3 regions of the Streptomyces sp. NPDC093225 genome follow, and region 1 is predicted to be linked to each of the others. Evidence: riboswitches for the same ligand, from Rfam matches in the RefSeq annotation. Region 1 holds a riboswitch; each other region holds the start of a gene.
What was found. Region 1 has a riboswitch for guanidine ahead of ACIQCH_RS18790 (multidrug efflux SMR transporter). Riboswitches for the same ligand answer to the same signal wherever they lie in the genome.
Positions count from the first base shown of each region.

Region 2: linked by a shared signal. The riboswitch ahead of ACIQCH_RS24960 (Ohr family peroxiredoxin) and the one ahead of ACIQCH_RS18790 (multidrug efflux SMR transporter) in region 1 are both predicted to bind guanidine.
Region 3: linked by a shared signal. The riboswitch ahead of ACIQCH_RS10660 (MBL fold metallo-hydrolase) and the one ahead of ACIQCH_RS18790 (multidrug efflux SMR transporter) in region 1 are both predicted to bind guanidine.

Region 1 is NZ_JBIVNX010000018.1:130,292-135,766, forward strand. It holds gene ACIQCH_RS18770 (HNH endonuclease signature motif containing protein) at 1-474, opposite strand, end outside; gene bcp (thioredoxin-dependent thiol peroxidase) at 616-1,083, opposite strand; gene ACIQCH_RS18780 (DUF3618 domain-containing protein) at 1,190-1,510, shown strand; gene ACIQCH_RS18785 (co-chaperone GroES) at 1,587-1,928, shown strand; guanidine-III (ykkC-III) riboswitch at 2,027-2,095, shown strand; gene ACIQCH_RS18790 (multidrug efflux SMR transporter) at 2,127-2,447, shown strand; gene ACIQCH_RS18795 (transglycosylase domain-containing protein) at 2,392-4,815, opposite strand; gene ACIQCH_RS18800 (ABC transporter permease) at 5,159-5,475, shown strand, end outside.
Region 2 is NZ_JBIVNX010000030.1:41,863-47,337, forward strand. It holds gene ACIQCH_RS24945 (YnfA family protein) at 1-216, opposite strand, end outside; gene ACIQCH_RS24950 (hypothetical protein) at 485-967, shown strand; gene ACIQCH_RS24955 (Mut7-C RNAse domain-containing protein) at 1,078-1,809, opposite strand; guanidine-III (ykkC-III) riboswitch at 2,361-2,423, shown strand; gene ACIQCH_RS24960 (Ohr family peroxiredoxin) at 2,496-2,942, shown strand; gene ACIQCH_RS24965 (ROK family protein) at 2,958-4,214, opposite strand; gene ACIQCH_RS24970 (alpha-ketoglutarate-dependent dioxygenase AlkB family protein) at 4,329-4,994, shown strand; gene ACIQCH_RS24975 (maleylpyruvate isomerase family mycothiol-dependent enzyme) at 5,039-5,475, shown strand, end outside.
Region 3 is NZ_JBIVNX010000008.1:187,057-192,531, forward strand. It holds gene ACIQCH_RS10650 (hypothetical protein) at 1-269, shown strand, start outside; gene ACIQCH_RS10655 (alpha/beta fold hydrolase) at 304-1,161, opposite strand; gene ACIQCH_RS10660 (MBL fold metallo-hydrolase) at 1,296-2,174, opposite strand; guanidine-III (ykkC-III) riboswitch at 2,189-2,256, opposite strand; gene ACIQCH_RS10665 (cold-shock protein) at 2,537-2,740, shown strand; gene ACIQCH_RS10670 (hypothetical protein) at 2,897-3,118, opposite strand; gene ACIQCH_RS10675 (hypothetical protein) at 3,178-3,351, opposite strand; gene ACIQCH_RS10680 (hypothetical protein) at 3,409-3,558, opposite strand; gene ACIQCH_RS10685 (GlsB/YeaQ/YmgE family stress response membrane protein) at 3,606-3,872, opposite strand; gene ACIQCH_RS10690 (PaaI family thioesterase) at 4,315-4,833, shown strand; gene ACIQCH_RS10695 (three-helix bundle dimerization domain-containing protein) at 4,970-5,475, shown strand, end outside.

The sequences.
Region 1 (5,475 bases):
CCTGGCGCACCGTTCCTCCGTTCCGAGTGCGGTCATCGCCCGCCTGAGGCGGTCGCCCGGAACGCGCCCGTGTCCGGGCTCCAGTGCCACCAGGAGCTCCGCCGGCGCCTTGGGCGGCCTTGAGCGGCTCCCCGTCGAGCGGGTCCTGAAGTGCGAGGTGTCTATGCCGAAGGCCTGCACCTTGCGGCTGATGTGGGTGTGGTGGCCGCCCACGATGTCCAGGCCGAGGCGGCTCAGTACCTCGCGCATGGTCGTGGACGCCGCCACGGCCTCCGCGAGGACCTCGCGGGTCCACTTCTCGCCCTCGCGCTCGAAGTGCGACGTGTCCACGCCGAGCTTCTGCATCCGGGTGCGGATGTAGCGGCGCGAGCCGCTCTTCGGGTCGAGGCCCAGGTGGGTGAGGGCTTCGGTGAGGGTGCGGGAGGTGCGGGCGGCTTCGGCGAGGCGGGCTCTCGTGTACGGGCTGGTCGGCATGGCGTACTCCGGTTCTCCGGCCGCTCGGATGTGCGGCCACTCGCTTGGAGTAACGGGATGCACCCGGGACGGTTACGCACGGTATGCGGAAGGGCCCGCGCCGGTTGTGTTTCGGCGCGGGCCCTTCCGAGGGGGCCGGGGTCAGATGCCCAGGTCCTTGATGATCTTCGCTACGTGGCCGGTGGCCTTGACGTTGTAGAGGGCCCGCTCGACCTTGCCGTCCTCGTCGACGACCACCGTGGAGCGGATGACGCCGGTGACGGTCTTGCCGTAGAGCTTCTTCTCGCCGTACGCGCCGTAGGCCGTCAGCACCTCCTTCTCCGGGTCGCCGACCAGGGTGACCTTCAGGTGCTCCTTCTCGCGGAACTTGGCCAGCTTCTCCGGCTTGTCGGGGGACACGCCGATGACGTCGTAGCCGGCGGAGGCCAGCACCTCGAGGTTGTCCGTGAAGTCGCAGGCCTGCTTGGTGCAGCCCGGGGTCAGCGCGGCCGGGTAGAAGTACACGATCACTTTGCGGCCCTTGTGGTCCGCGAGCGAGACCGCGTTGCCGTCGGCGTCGGGCAGGGTGAAGGCGGGCGCGGTGTCGCCCGGCTGGAGTCGCTCGCTCATGTCCTCAAGTCTCCTAGGGAGGGGATCCGTACGGCATCGAGCGTAAGCTGACAGACTGTCCACGTCGGACTACGCCCACCCATACGACCACGACGGAGGCAGCGCGGTGTCGGATGCCAGGACCCCCGCTCAGATCGAGGCGGACATCATCCGCAGGCGCGCGGCGCTCGCCGAGACGCTCGACGAGATCGGCGTGCGCATGCACCCGCAGACGATCATCGGGGACGCGAAGGCGCGGGTCGCCGCGTCCGTCGACGAGACGGTCGGCCGGGCGTTCGTGGCGGTCAACCGGGTGGTGACGGACTTCAAGGCCGGGCTGCGGCACGAGGACGGCCAGCCGCGGCTGGAGCGGGTGGTGCCGGTGGCGCTGCTGGCCGTGGGCGTCGTGGGCCTGCTCGCGGTGTCGGTACGGCGCAAGCGCGCGTGACGCGTCGCGGTGGGGGCGCGCGGCGGTCCGTGACCCTGCGGGGTGCACGGGCCGGTGGGGCGGGTAGGTTCGGATCGTGAGCGAGAACCCCACCCACGACAAGCTGCCCATCCGGATGCTGCACGACCGCGTGCTGGTCCGGTCCGACTCTCCCGAGGGGGAGCGGCGCTCCGGCGGCGGCATCCTCATCCCCGCGACGGCCGCGGTGGGCAAGCGGCTGGCCTGGGCCGAGGTGGTCGCGGTCGGTCAGAGCGTGCGGACCGTGGAGCCCGGTGACCGGGTGCTGTACGACCCGGAGGACCGGGCGGAGGTCGAGGTCAGGGGCGTGGCGTACGTGCTGATGCGCGAGCGGGACCTGCACGCGGTGGCCGCGGAGCGGCTGGAGGGCTCGGAGGACTCCACGGGCCTGTACCTCTAGCTTCGCCGGAGATCCGGATCTCGGGGCCCCCGGGCCCCCGGGCCCTCGTGCCCCAGGCATCGCGAAGGGCCGGTGACGTCTGTCACCGGCCCTTCGGCGTTGCTTTGCTACGGTGGCGGGGAACCCCGACGAGACGCGCCGTACCGGGTACGACAAGACGACGCACCGCTTGTCCGCGCTCGTTTCGGAGGTGCCGTCATGGCCTGGGTCCTGCTCTTCGTCGCCGGTCTGCTCGAGGTCGGCTGGTCGATCGGTATGAAGTACACGGAGGGGTTCACGCGGCTGTGGCCGAGCGTGTTCACCGGTGCCGGCATCGTGGCGAGCATGGTGCTGCTGTCGTACGCGGCGAAGACGTTGCCGATCGGTACGGCGTACGGGGTGTGGGTGGGCATCGGTGCGGCCGGTGCGGCGGTGCTCGGCATGGTGGTGCTGGGTGAGCCGGCGACCGCCGCCCGGATCTTCTTCATCTGTCTGTTGCTGGTGGCCGTGGTGGGGCTGAAGGCGACCTCGGGGCACTAGGTCCGCCTCCGGTGCCTCCGGTGGTGGTGCCTCCGGTGGTGCCGGTGGTGGTGCCGCCGCCGTCGGTGGTGCCGCCGTCGGTGGTGCCGCCCTGGTCCTGGCCGCCGGTCCGGCCGGTGGTGCGGCCCTGGTCCTGGCCCTGGTCCTGACCCTGGTCGGTGGTGCCGCCGTTGCCGTTCCCGCCGTTGCCGTTGCCGTTGCCCTGGTCCTGGCCCTGGGTGCGGCCCTGGTCCTGGCCCTGGGTCGGGCCTTGGTCCTGGCCGGGGCGTTCGCGGTCCGGGCCGCGGGTGCGGGTGGGTTCGGCGGGGGGTACGTACACGGCGCCCGGCTGGAGTTCGAGGTCGAACTCGGTGGGTTCGGTGCCGGCCAGTGCGGCCGCGGTGTAGTCGGCCCAGATGCGGGCGGGGTAGCCGCCGCCGTTGACGCGGGCCTGGCCGAGGGCGCCGTAGAGGGGTTCGAGGGCGCCGGTGTCGGGGTCCTGGCCCATGACGGAGACGACGGTGACGAGGTCGGGGGTGTAGCCGGCGAACCAGGCGGCCTTGTCGTCCTCGGCGGTGCCGGTCTTGCCGGCGGCGGGGCGGCCGGCGGCCTGGGCGGCGGTGCCGGTGCCGCTCTCGACGACCGATTCGAGGATCGAGGTGGTGGTGTCGGCGGCCTCGCGTGCGACGGCCTCCTTGGGCGTGCGTCGGGGGAGGGGGAGGGCGTCGCCGTCCTTGCTGACCTTGTCGACGATGGTCCACGGGGTGTGGCGGCCGTGGTCGGCGAGGGTGGCGTAGACCTGGGTCATGTCGAGGACGCTGGCCTGGAGGGTGCCGAGTGCCATGGAGGGGACGGCGTGGAAGCCCGGCACGTCCTTGGGCATGCCCATGTCGATGGTGGTCTGCTTGACGTTCCTGGTGCCGACGTCGACGGCCATCTGCGCGTACACGGTGTTGACGGAGAGGTTGGTGGCGGAGCGCACGGTGATCTCGCCGTACGAGCGCTGGTCCTCGTTCTCGGGGGCGTAGGCGATGGCGGAGCCCTGGACGGGGCGCTCGTTGTCGCCGTTGTAGAGGGTGTTGGGGGTGATGCGGCGGCCGTCCTGGGTGGTGGAGTCGTGTTGGACGGCGGCGGTGAAGACGAAGGGCTTGAAGGTGGAGCCGGGGGTGTAGTCGTGGCGGGTGGCGTTGTTGACGTACTGCTTGGTGTAGTCGATGCCGCCGTAGAGGGCGACGACCTTGCCGGTGGCGGGGTCGATGGACACGCCGCCGGCGCGTACGGTGCGGTCCTCGGGGCGTTCGGCGGGGTCGAGGTCGTCGAGGAGGGTGTCCTGGACGGCCTTGACGAAGGCGTTCTCGCGGCGCTTGTCGATGGTGGTGGTGATGCGGTAGCCGCCGGCGGCGAGGTCGGACTCGTCGATGACCTCGTTGTCGATCAGGTAGTCCTTGACGGTCTCGACGAGGTAGCCGCGCTGGCCGGACATGCCGGAGGGGGCGCGGACCTTGCCGGGTTCGGGGAAGGTGATGGCCGCGCGTCGGGCGGGGGTGAGCCACTTCTTCTTGACCATGCCGTCGAGGACGTAGTTCCAGCGGGCGAGGGCGCGGCCGCGTTGCTGGGGGTGGGCGACGACGTCGAAGGTGCTGGGGGAGTTGAGGAGGGTGGCGAGGTAGGCGCCCTCGGCGGTGGTGAGCTTGCTGACGTCCTTGCCGTAGTAGGCCTGGGCGGCGGCCTGGATGCCGTAGGCGTTGCGGCCGAAGTAGCTGGTGTTGAGGTAGCCCTCGAGGATGTCCTCCTTGGACTCTTCGCGACCGAGTTTGATCGCGATGAAGAACTCCTTGACCTTGCGTTTGATGGTCTGTTCCTGGCCCAGGTAGTAGTTCTTGACGTACTGCTGGGTGATGGTGGAGCCGGACTGCTTGCCCTTGCCGGTCACGGTGTTCCAGGCGGCGCGCAGCATGGCCTTGGGGTCGACGGCGCGTTCGGAGTAGAAGTCCCGGTCCTCGGCGGCGAGTACGGCTTGCTGGACGGTCCTGGGGACCTGGGAGAGGGGCACGTTGACGCGGTTGACCTCGCCGTCGCGGGCGAGCTGGCTGCCGTCGGCGTAGAGGTAGACGTTGCTCTGGGCGGTGGCGGCCTTGTTGGCGGGCGGGATGTCGACGAGGAGGTAGCCGGCGATGAGGGCGCCGGCGACGAGGAGGAGGAGCAGGAGGAGGCCGCCGAGCAGCATCCGCCAGGTGGGCAGGAGGCGGCGCCAGCCGGTGCGCGGGGGCCTGCCGGGCCGGCCGGTGGCGGACGGCGGGGTGTCCGCGGCGCGTTCGCCGGGGGTGGGGCCGGCGGGCCGGTCCGGGTCCCGGGGGGCCCAGCCCTGCTGCGGTGACTCGTCGCTCATGACTCCAGGGACTCCTCGGCCGGATCATCTGTCGCCCGTACGGGCGATATTTGTGCATCTGCACCCAATGGAACACCGTCGCGTCCCGGTCGGCCGATATTCGGTCGCGCGGGTCCCCCCGGCGCACTAAGCTCGCTCGCTTTGGCTGACAGGGCCTCAGGAACGGTGCGCGGCGCGCTCGTCGGGCACCGGGCCGGACCGGCTCGGGGGCCGGTGGTCGCGGGTACCGGTACGCACATGGACAACGAGTCCGGGTCGGGATACGAGGTGGCGAGCGAGGGTGAACAACGGTCCGGAATCGGGAGCGGGGCGTTCCGGGCGGGCCGGGAGCGCCCTCGCCCCGCTGCGGTTGTACGGGGCGGTGGCGGCGGGCGGCTTCCGCCGGTACGCGACGTACGGGACGGCCACGGCGGCCGGGGTGTTCACGAACACGGTGTTCGGCTTCATCGTGGCGTACACGTACGTCGCGCTGTGGGACCAGCGGCCGGGGCTGGGTGGCTACGACCGGGCGCAGGCGCTGACGTTCGTGTGGGTGAGCCAGTCGCTGCTGGCGGCGGGGGCGCTGATCGGCGGCGGGTTCCAGGAGGAGTTGCAGGAGCGGATCCGCACGGGGGACGTGGCGGTGGACCTGTACCGGCCGGCGGATCTCCAACTGTGGTG
Region 2 (5,475 bases), on a different contig from region 1:
GGCGACGAAGACGCCGCCGTAGGCGGCGAGGACGCGGCCGAAGTCGCCGGCGGGCTGGAGGGTGGCGACGAAGCCGTAGAGGCCGAGGGCGACGACGCCGGAGCCGATCCAGAGCCAGCCCTTGTGCTCGCGCACGCCTTGCCAGACGAGCCAGGCGCCGCCGATCTCGAGGACGGCGGCGAGGAGGAAGAGGGCGGCGGAGCGGGCGATCAGCATGGGCGCCAGCTTGCCATCGGCGGTGGGGCGGCTGTGGTGGGTGGATGGGTGCGTGGGTGGTGGGTGGGTTTTGGGTGGGCAGGGGTGGGTGGGTTGTCGTGGGTGCGGTGGGTGCGGTGGGTGTGGTCGTGGCGGGTGGGGGAGCGGCGCGTCCACGAAAGAGTGGTAATCCGATGAGTGGATCTTCGGCTTGCTTATCGTGCGGGGCATGCGTACTGGGCGTACCGCGCGTGCCGGGTCGGTAGGGCGTGCCGCGCGAGGTGTGGTGGTGGCCGCGGCGTTGTCCGCGGTCGTGGCGGGGGTGTGCTCGGCCGGTACGGCCGTCGCGACCCCGCGTGCGGGCAGCGGCGGCGGCGAGCCGGTGATGCCCGAGGCGGACGTGGCGTACCACGGGCAGGTGTCGCTGGCCGCGGGCCGGCTGGGCATCTGGCTGGTGCCCGAGAACCACGGACCGGCGGCGCTCCCGAACGCGACGGTGCGGCTGCGCCTGTCGGTGGACCTGGCGGAGCGGCAGCGCCTGGCGGAAGGGTGCGCCCGGGTCGAGGCGCGGGTGGTGGTCTGCGAGACGGGCTCGCTGCCGGTGCAGGGCAGCGGCCGGCACATCGGTCTGGTGCTCCTGCTGAAGGAGCGGCCGGCCGAGGCCGTCGTGCGGATCGACACCTGGTGGAACGGCGGGGCGACGGACACGGAGCTGGAGAACAACGAGCACGCGGTGCTGGCGCTGGACACCGGGGACACGTACGCCTTCTGAGGCGCGTGGGTTGGGTTGGGTTGGGTTCGGTTGGGTTGGGATGCGGTGGGGTGTGGTGGGTGGGCTCCGTGGCCTCGATGAGGTGAGTGCGTGGTGTGCGGGCCGTACGTTCAGGCCGCGTTGCCGAACTCGTCCAGGGCGTCGGTGACGATCCGCTCCAGGCTCGCGTGGTGCGCGCCGCGCCAGTAGACGCGCTCGCAGTCGGCGCACTGGGCGAAGACGTCGTACGTCCGCTGCGTGCCGTGTTCGACGCGGTCGACGACGGCGTCCTTCGCGGCGGGCCGCAGCGTGCCGTTGCAGGCCGTGCAGCGGGTCCAGGGCGCGAGCCGGGGCGCGAAGCGGCCGAGGACGTCGCGCAGTTGCTCGTCCGGCCGGTCGCTGTAGATGTACGCGCCCGCCCAGATCTCGCGGCGGCGCAGCAGCCCGCGGTCGCGTGAGAGCAGGACGCGGCGCTCGGCGGCGGAGCGGGTGGCGAGGGCCGGGTCGCCGATGTCCTCGTTCTCGTACGCCGCGTCGACGCCGAGCAGGCGCAGCCGGCGGGCCAGCGTGCCGAGATGGACGTCGAGGAGGAAGCGGAGCGGGGCACCGGGCACGCGCTGGGGGCGTACGACGCCTTCGACCTCGACGGACTCGCCGGCGCGCGGGACGTGGGAGGCGGGGACCTCGTGGCCGTCGACGAGGAGTCGGCCGACCTCGGTGAGCGGGACGCCGGCCGATTCGACGACGTGGCCCAGGCTGGACGAGCCGTCGGTGACCGTGCGCGCCCGGGCGGCGCGGCGGTCGGGCGCCGCGAAGAGGTACAGCTCGGGGGCGAGGGTCAGGGCGATCTCCGGTCCGTTCACGTGGCCAGCATGCCACTGGGCGAGTGGGAGAGCCGAGGGGTTTTGCGGGTGGGGGGGGAGGAGGGGGCGGGGTGGTGGGTGGGTGTGGGTGGGTGGGTGGTGGGTCGGGCCGGCGGGTGCGTGGGTGCGTGTGGGTGCGTGCGTGGGTGGCTGGGGTGGTCCCCGCGCTTCGGGGTGGGTCCCGTGGTGTGTGGGTCCCCTCGGCGCTTGAGCCGGTATGGCCTGCAGGCCCTGCGGCAGGCCCACCCCGGAGGCTTCGGGGCTTCGCCCTGGCCTTCGGCCACCTCCGGCCCGGGCCTGCCTCCGGACCAGCCTGCCACGACGCCTCAAGCACCTCCCCCACACACCACGGGACCCGCCAGGCACCGCCGAGGATGCGGTGACCGGGGCGGCGGGCCCACGCGCCGCGGGACCCGCGGCACCGCCGAGGATCCGGCGGGCCGAGGTGGGGTGCGGGCTACGGCGGCGGCGTGGGGACGGCCGGGCCTCCGGGTGAGGAGCGTCACCCGCGGCGGCGGTTGCGGCGGCCGGGGGTGCTGCCTACGGTGGGCGGCGGTCTGCTCAGAGGACCCCGGACGAGATGCGCCGTACCCGGTCACGCACGACGACGCGACAGTGACCTGCGCCGTGCAGCGTCCCCGTCGTCCCGTGCGGGCGGCGGTCCCCGTCGAGCAGAGGACCCCATCGTGGTCGTGCCCCTCACCCGCACCCTGTACAGCACCACCGCCCACGCGAGCGGCGGCCGGACCGGGACGGTCGTCACGGACGACGGCCGGCTCGACCTGCGGCTGGCGCCCCCGCGCAAGAAGGCGCCGGAGTCGACGAATCCCGAGCAGCTCTTCGCCGCCGGGTTCGCCGCGTGCTTCACGTCCGCCCTGGCCGAGGTGGCCGGCGAGTTCGGTGTCGACGCCGCCGCCGCGCGGGTCGCCTGCCAGGTGGAGCTCGGGACGACCGACACCGCCGCCGGGTACGGGCTCGCGGTCACCATGACGGTCTCGCTGCCTGGCTGGCGGGGCGAGGACCTGCTGCCCCTGCTGCACCGGGCGGACGCGGTCTGCCCGTACTCCCAGGCCGTCAAGGGCAACGTTCCGCTGACCCTGCGGGCCGAGGACGCGGTCCCGGCCGAGGGCTGACCGGCGTACCGCCGGTCAGTGGCCGGCCGCCACCGCTCCCTGGCCCAGCAGGAGCGGGTCGTCGAGGACCGGCTGCCAGGCCAGCTCTGCGGCGCCGACCAGGCTGTTGTGGTCGAGGGTGCAGGGCAGGATCGGTACGCCCCCGCTGCGCCCCCACAGGCTGCGGTCGGCGACCACCGCCCGCAGCCGCTCGGGGGCGGCGTTCAGCAGCTCGCGGTGCAGGCCGCCGAGGATGATCCGGTCGGGGTTGAGGATGTTGACCAGCCCCGCCAGGCCGAGGCCGAGGCGGTCCACGAGCTCCTCGGTCGCGTGCCGCACGGCCGGGTCGGCGGGCTCCGCGCGCAGCAGGTCGCGGGCCTGGTCCAGCAGCGAGACCTCGGGGCCGGGGGTGCGGCCCGCGGCCTGGAGGAACGCGAGCGGATCGGCCTCCACGTCGAGGCAGCCGCGGCCGCCGCAGTGGCAGGCCCGGCCGTCGGGGTTGACGGTCAGGTGGCCGACCTCCAGGGCGAGTCCGGAACTTCCGGAGTGCAGGCGGCCGTCGAGTACGAGCGCGCCGCCGACGCCGCGGTGGCCGGTGGCCACGCACAGGAGGTGCTGGGCGCTGCGGCCGGCGCCGTGGCGGTGCTCGGCGAGGGCGGCCAGGTTCACGTCGTTGCCGGTGAAGGCGGGTCCGTCGATGCCGGCGGCGCGGACGCGTTCGGTGAAGATCTCGCGTACCGGGGCGCCGGCCGGCCAGGCGAGGTGCAGCGGGTTGAGGGCCGTGCCGTCGGGCTCGGCGACGGCGGACGGGACGGCCAGGCCGGCGCCCACGCAGCGGCGGCCGCTCTTGGCGAGCAGGGCCGCGCCGGCGTCGACCACCTCGCCGAGCACCTGCGCCGGGTCGGCGGAGACGGTCACGCACCCGGGCGTGGTGTCGACGATCCGGCCGCCGAGGCCGACCAGGGCGGCGCGGAAGCCGTCGGGGTGGACCTGCGCGGCGAGGGCGACGGGGCCGTTCTCGTCGACCGCGAGCCGGTGCGAGGGCCGGCCCTGGGAGCCGCCGGCGACACCGGGGCGGGAGTCGACGCGGATCAGGCCGAGGGCCTCCAGCTCGGCGGCCACGGCGCCGGCCGTGGCGCGGGTGACCCCGAGCTCGGCCGTGAGCACGGCACGGGTGGGGGCGCGTCCGGTGTGGACGAGTTCAAGGGCCGGACCCAGTGCCCCGCGCCCCCTCTCGAGCTTGGTGCGCGTGGACAGGTCCGCTGCTCGCCTCGGGGCCGCTTCGCCGTTCATGAAGCCGATCCTCGCATGATCCACGGTGTGGCCCGTATCCGCTCCTGCTGTCGGTGGCCCGTACTACGGTCGGAGCAGTACGCCCCCTACCGTCGGGGGTGGGAGGTGGATGCAATGACCGGGCTGTTCCCGAGACCGCGGCCGGTGCTCGCGGCGGGTGCGGTGCACGTGCCGGGCTGGCTGCCGGGCGAGCGGCAGCGGGAGCTGGTGGCGGCCTGCCGGGAGTGGGCGCGCGGGCCGGTGCCGATCCGGCACACGCGGCTGCCCGGGGGCGGGGTGATGTCCGCGCAGACGGTGTGCCTGGGCTGGCACTGGCTGCCGTACCGGTACTCGCGCACGGCGGACGACGTGAACGGCGCGCGGGTGGCGCCCTTCCCCGACTGGCTGGCGGAGCTGGGGCGGGAGGCGCTGCGGGAGGCGTACGGGGACCCGGCGGCCGGCGACGGGTACGAGCCGGACACCGCGCTGGTCAACTTCTACGACGGCGACGCGCGCATGGGGATGCACCAGGACAAGGACGAGCGGTCGGGTGCGCCGGTGGTGTCGCTGAGCATCGGCGACACGTGCGTGTTCCGCTTCGGGAACCCGGAGGACCGGGGCCGGCCCTACACGGACGTGGAGCTGGAGTCCGGGGACCTGTTCGTCTTCGGGGGGCCCTCGCGGTTCGCGTACCACGGGGTGGTGAAGGTGCTTCCGGGGACGGGCGATCCGGAGGTGACGGGGCTGGCGTCGGGTCGGATCAACCTCACGCTGCGGATGACGGGGCTCCAGGACGGCTGACGGCGGCGGGGCGCCGCCCCGGCGCCGGATGGCACACTCGCCCCATGGAGACCATGGACTACCTCAAGACGCTTGACGAGCAGGGTCGTTCGCTCGCGGACACGGCCGAGCGGGCGGGCCTCGACGCCCCGGTGCCCACCTGTCCCGGCTGGCGTGTCACCGACCTGTTGCGGCACACGGGCGCGGTCCACCGGTGGGCCGCGCGGGTGGTCGGGGAGCCGCTGCGGGAGGGGGTCCCGCTGGGCGCGGGCCCGGAGCTGGTCGGGGCGGAGCTGCTGGCGTGGTTCCGCGAGGGGCATGCGGCGCTGGTGGAGACGCTGGAGGCGGCTCCGGCGGACCTGGAGTGCTTCACCTTCCTGCCCGGCGTGACCTCGCCGCGGACGTTCTGGGCGCGGCGCCAGGCGCACGAGACGACCGTGCACCGGGTGGACGCGGAGTCGGCGCTGGGCGGCGGGTTCTCGGCGGTGGCGCCGGAGTTCGC
Region 3 (5,475 bases), on a different contig from region 1:
GCGACGGCATCCGGGCCACCGCCCGCTACGCGGGCGCCCCGCAGAAGTACCACGCCACCGTCAGCCGGGCCTGGGTCGAACTGGTCGGCCACCACGTTGACCAGGAGGACACCGCCGACTTCGACTCGTTCGCCGAGCGCAACCCGGCGCTGCTCGACAAGAAGCTGCTGTCCCGCTTCTACCACTCCACGACGCTGGCCGGCCCCGCCGCCCGGACCGGCTGGGTCGAGCCCGACAACGAGCCCTTCCCCTGGCGGCGCGCCGGGTGAGGCCCCGCCGGGGACCCCGAGCGGCCGGCGGCGCTCAGCCGGCCGGGTCGACCGGCTTCGCCCCGGTCCGGACCAGGAACTCGGTGAGCACCTCGGCGAGGCGCTCGGGCTGGTCCTCGGGGATCAGCGTGGCGGAATCCGCGATCTCCACCAGCCGGCCCTGCGGATACAGTTCGGCCAGCCGCGGCCCGTGCTCGCGCGGCATCAGAGGGTCCCGGTCGGCCCAGACGACCAGGACCGGCAGGTCGACCCGGCGCAGCTGCTCGCTCCAGGCCAGCAGGGTGCCGCGGTCGGGTGCGCCGGTCGCGAACTTCGCGAAGTCCCGGCGAACGCCACGGCTGCGGGTCGCGGGGCCGAACCAGTCGTCCACGATCTCGTCGGGCACGCCGCGCAGGCTCATCCCGCCGTAGCCCTTGGGGTGGTGCCGGAACGCGGGAACGCGCATGAGCCGCGTCAGCAGTCGGACGCCCCCGGGGACCCTGCTCACCTGGGCCAGCGCCTTGGCCGGCCCGGGAGGGAAGTTGTCGAAGGCCTCACAGGCGACCAGCGCCATGCGGGCGATGCGCCGGCCCTCCGGCTCCAGCAGCAGGAACTGGCCTCCGCCCCAGTCGTTGAGCACGAGCGTCACCTGGTCCAGCCCGAGGCGCTCGACGAACTCGCCCAGGATGCGGGCGGCACCGCGCTGGGACAGGTCGGCGTCGGGGTGCATGGGCTGCCGATGACCACCCAGGGGCAGCGTGGGCAGGACACAGCGGTACCCGTCCAGCAGGGGGACCACCTTGCGCCACTGCGTCTCGTTCATCGGCACGCCGTGCCCGAACACGAGCACCGGCCCCGCACCGCCGGTGTCCTGGTAGTCGATCGGTCCGCACGACAACTCGATCCGCGGCATGGCACCCCCGTTTGACAGCCGATACCGCAGCGATCATCCCCGCCCGGGCACCGAACGGCAACGGCACGGACCGGACACCATCGGCACCGATGCCCGTGCCGATGCCGTGGCCGAAGTCGTCGCCTCGCGCGCGGTCATGCGCCGGGGCAGAGCACGAACAGGGGAAGGGCGCGGCGGACGGGCCGATCGCCGATCTCCTCGAGCGCCGCGCGGATCTCGTCCAGGTGGCCCGTGGTCAGCTCCAGCGGCGGCTCGTCGGGCTGGTGGACGGTGCGGATCGGGTAGTCCACGCCGGGCTCCCGCGTCATCTCGATGTGGCACCCCAGCACGTGGGTGACCGTCCGCTCGCCGCAGAAGTCGATCAGACGGTCGATGGTCCGGGTGAACGCCTTCCAGTCCTGGACGTAGAGGCGGCCGGGGTAGACCGTGTCGCCGGTGAGGAGGAACCCGGTCCACGGGTCGTAGTACGTGACCGCGGCCTCGTGGTGGCCCGGGGTGGCCAGGCACTCCAGCACGCGCCCTCCCAGGTCCACCCGTGCCACGCCGTCCGGATCGTCGTCGAAACCGAAGTACGGCCAGGCGGTGGCCGGTTCCGCGCCGACCACCGTGGTGTCGGGACGGTCCGCGAACTGGCCGTCGCCCGCGACGTGGTCCCCGTGCGGATGGGTGTGGAGCACCAGCAGGTGGTACCCGGGCCTGGGATGCCGGTCCAGCCACGACGCGACGAGCCCGTCGACGACGTGGCGAAGCGGGAAGTACTCGGCGGACGCGGTGGCGCCGGTGTCGATCAGCACGGCCCGGTCGTTGCCGAACAGCAGGAAGAGGAAGGGCGCTTCGTAGTCGATCGCCATGTTCTGGCGCAGGACGTACGTGTGTTCGTCGTAGGCGTGGACCTGGATGTCCGGGTCGGTGTTGTGCTTGGCCGACGGCGAGCCGTGGATCCACCGGACGCCCAGGGGGCGGGGCGGGGGAGTCGCACCGGCGAAGTCGACCAGGGAGGTGCGGGCACCCATGTGGCGTCTCCTCGGGTGCGTCGTCTTGGCGGGCCGGGTACGGCGCACGTCTCGTCCGGGGCCGGCACGTACGCGCCGCCATGGGCGACCGTACCACCGGCCCGCGCGGCGGCGTCCCGACGGCCCGACGGGTCAGTACCGCGTCGGATCCCCGCCGTCCTGCCGCCCCCGCCGTGTCTCCGTGTCAAGCCCGCAGTGGGGGAGAGTGCGGGTACTCGCTCCCTTCTGAGTAGCCGGATGCCCACGGACAGCGAGAGTGGTCGGTGTAGACGGAGGGACGGGTGGGTAAGACGAGGCCAGGCTTCCAACCGGGGGCCGGGGCGGTCCGCGGACCGCCGCATGGCATGTCAAGAAGGATGATCATGGCGCGTGGCACGGTGAAGTGGTTCAACTCCGAGAAGGGCTTCGGATTCATCGCCCAGGACGGAGGCGGACCGGACGTCTTCGCCCACTACTCCAACATCGCCGGACACGGCTACCGGGAGCTGCGGGAGGGTGAGGCCGTCACGTTCGACGTCACCCAGGGGCAGAAGGGCCCGCAGGCGGAGAACATCACCCGCGCCTGACCCGCCCCCGGTGACCCGGCCGCGGGCCGGTTCGTCCGTCACGGCGCCCGCCTCCCGGGCGGGCGCCGTCCTGCTGCCCGCCGGTGCTCACCGCTCGCCGGCGGGCAGCCCACCGCTCGCCGGCGCTCACTGCCCACGGCTCGCCGCCGCTGCGGGTCACCGCCCGGGCGTCCGCCGTGCTGCCGCCCGGCCCCGTGTCATCCGCCGCTCCTCCCGCTTCCTGAGTTCCTCGGGAGTCTTGCCCGCGACCGGCCTGCTCGCCTCGGGGTGCACCGGGTCCGGGCCCGGGTGATCGTCGACCCGCTCCCCGCGACCGGCCCGCGGCTCCTGGCGTGCGCGCTCCGCGCCGCCCACCGCGCCGTGCTGCGTTCCGTCCATCGCTCGGGCTCCTTTCCTCGCTCGGACCCGCCCCGCCCCGCCACGTCGACCGGGAGCGGTCAGTGCCCGAGGTGGTCCTTTCCCTTTTCCTTCATCTCGCGGGCCTTTCCGCGGGCCTGCAGGGCCGCGCCCTTGGCCTCGTTCGTCTTGTTGCCCATGGCGTGCGCCGTCTTCTGGACGGCCTTTCCGAGCAGTTGCTCGGCCTTGGCCTTCATCTTCTCGGTGGTGCTCATCCGAACTTCCTTCCCTGCCGTGGGTGTCGGGCGGGGTGGCTGCGCCCTCCGCGGGCCTCACCCCAGTCGCAGTCGGCGGCGGAGGGAGGCGCGCGCGGAGAGGCGGAAGAAGTGCAGGGCGCTGCGGACGGTGAGCCGGGCGCCCCACGCCAACGCCCTCAAGGCGAAGCGGCGGGTGAGGACGAGGGCCGCCCAGCGGGCGAGCACCCGCCGCCGGCGCCACCTCCTGCGTCGGCGCCGTCCCGGGCCGACCCTCACGAACGTCTCCGGCCCGCCACGAGGCGGTAGACCGCCAGGAGGACGAGGGAGCCCACGATGGCCGCGATCCACGTCGAGAGCTCGAAGAAGCCGTCGATCGAGTCGATGTCGAAGATGACCTTCCCGAGCCAGCCGCCCAGGAGGGCGCCGGCAATGCCGATCAGTGTCGTGAGAATGATGCCGCCGGGGTCGCGGCCCGACATCAGGAGCTTCGCGATGATTCCGGCGAGCAGCCCCAGAATGATCCAGCCGATGATGCTCATGGAGTGCCCCTCGTCTCACGCATGCGGTTCGTGTAGTTCTTCTGCGCAGTCGCACGGATTCCAAACGCGGACAAATGCGGACAAATGCGGACATCCTCACTGTTGAGCCGCGGTCTCGTTCGCGCCGGGTCCGCTCAGGGACTCCTCGGGGCGGCCCGCTCCGGCGCGCCCCGCGTCCCCGGGCCCGCGGTGCGGGGCGGCATCGCGGCGGCGACGAGGCCGGCCAGCGCCATGGCACCGATGTACCGGCGGGCCGGTCGTCCGGGCGGGCGTGAGGTGCGTCCGGGGCATGGACCGGCTCCCGTCCAGCATTCGCCGGGTGGCCCGGTCCGGCATCACCCGTCGAGGGTGAGGGGTCCGATCCGCCGTGGTGTCGGAATCCATCCGCAAGCTGCCGGATCCGACACTCCCGTCCGGTCTCCCGGCCTCCTACGGTCGAGCCATGAGCACGCACGAGACGATCACCGCCGCGCCGGACCGCACCCGTACGCACACCTGGCAGCCGCGCCCCGAACCGACCCCGGAACTCCTCGGCATGACCGGCCTCGAGATCCTCCGGGCCGCACAGAAGGGCATGCTGCCCGCCTCCTCGATCATGAGCACCCTCGGCTTCCGGCTCGCCGAGGTCGGCGAGGGCTTCGCCGCCTTCGAGGGGGACCCCGGCGACCACCTGCTCAACCCCATGGGCACCGTGCACGGCGGCTTCCTCGCCACGCTCCTGGACTCGGCGCTCGGCTCGGCGGTGATGACCCGGCTGCCGGCGGGCACCGCGTACACCACCGTGCAACTCGGCGTGCACATGATCCGTCCGGTGCTGTCCGACACCCCCACGCTGCGCTGCGAGGGCACCGCCCTGCACGTCGGGCGCACCACCGCCACCGCCGAGGCCCGCATCGTCGGCACCCGTGACGGCAAGCTGTACGCGCACGGTACGACGACCTGCGCCGTCCTGCGCCCCTGAGTCCTGCGGACGGGTGAAATCCGCCCCCCGCCACGGAGGGCGATCATGCCCGGACGACGGGAGAATGGGCGCGAGGCACATCGTCCCGCGCGGGCGAGGGCGAGGGCGCGGCTCTGCGGTCGGGAGGTCGTGGGACATGGAACCGTCGACTCCCCGCGCCGCAGGCAGCACGGGCGAGGCCTCCGCCGGGCTGGGGCGCCGGCATCGGGGGCTGCGCCGCCGCGGCGCGTTCTGGTCCTTCCTCACGCCGGTGCTGCCCGGCGGCCGCGGGCCGGCCGGGCCCGCGGAGCCGGGCGGGGCGGCGGGCCCGGAGCGGGCGGGGGACCACGCCGGGGCCGACCGCGGCCCGGACGTCTTCACGGACGACCGCCCGGGTTCCGTCGCCGACGACCTTCCGGGCCTCGTCCCGGACGTCCGGCACGAGCAGGCAGGGGGCGCCGCTCCGGCGGACCCCGACGGCCCGCCACCCACGCCGTCCGGCCCGCAGGACGAACTCGCCTCCGTGCGGGACATCGTGGTACGGCTGCGGGCCGCCTACCCCCTGGCCGACGCGGCCACCGTCGAGGGGACCGTCCGGGCCGCGTACGCCTCGTTCCACCATGCCAAGGTCAGGGCCTACATACCGATCCTCGTCGAACGCCG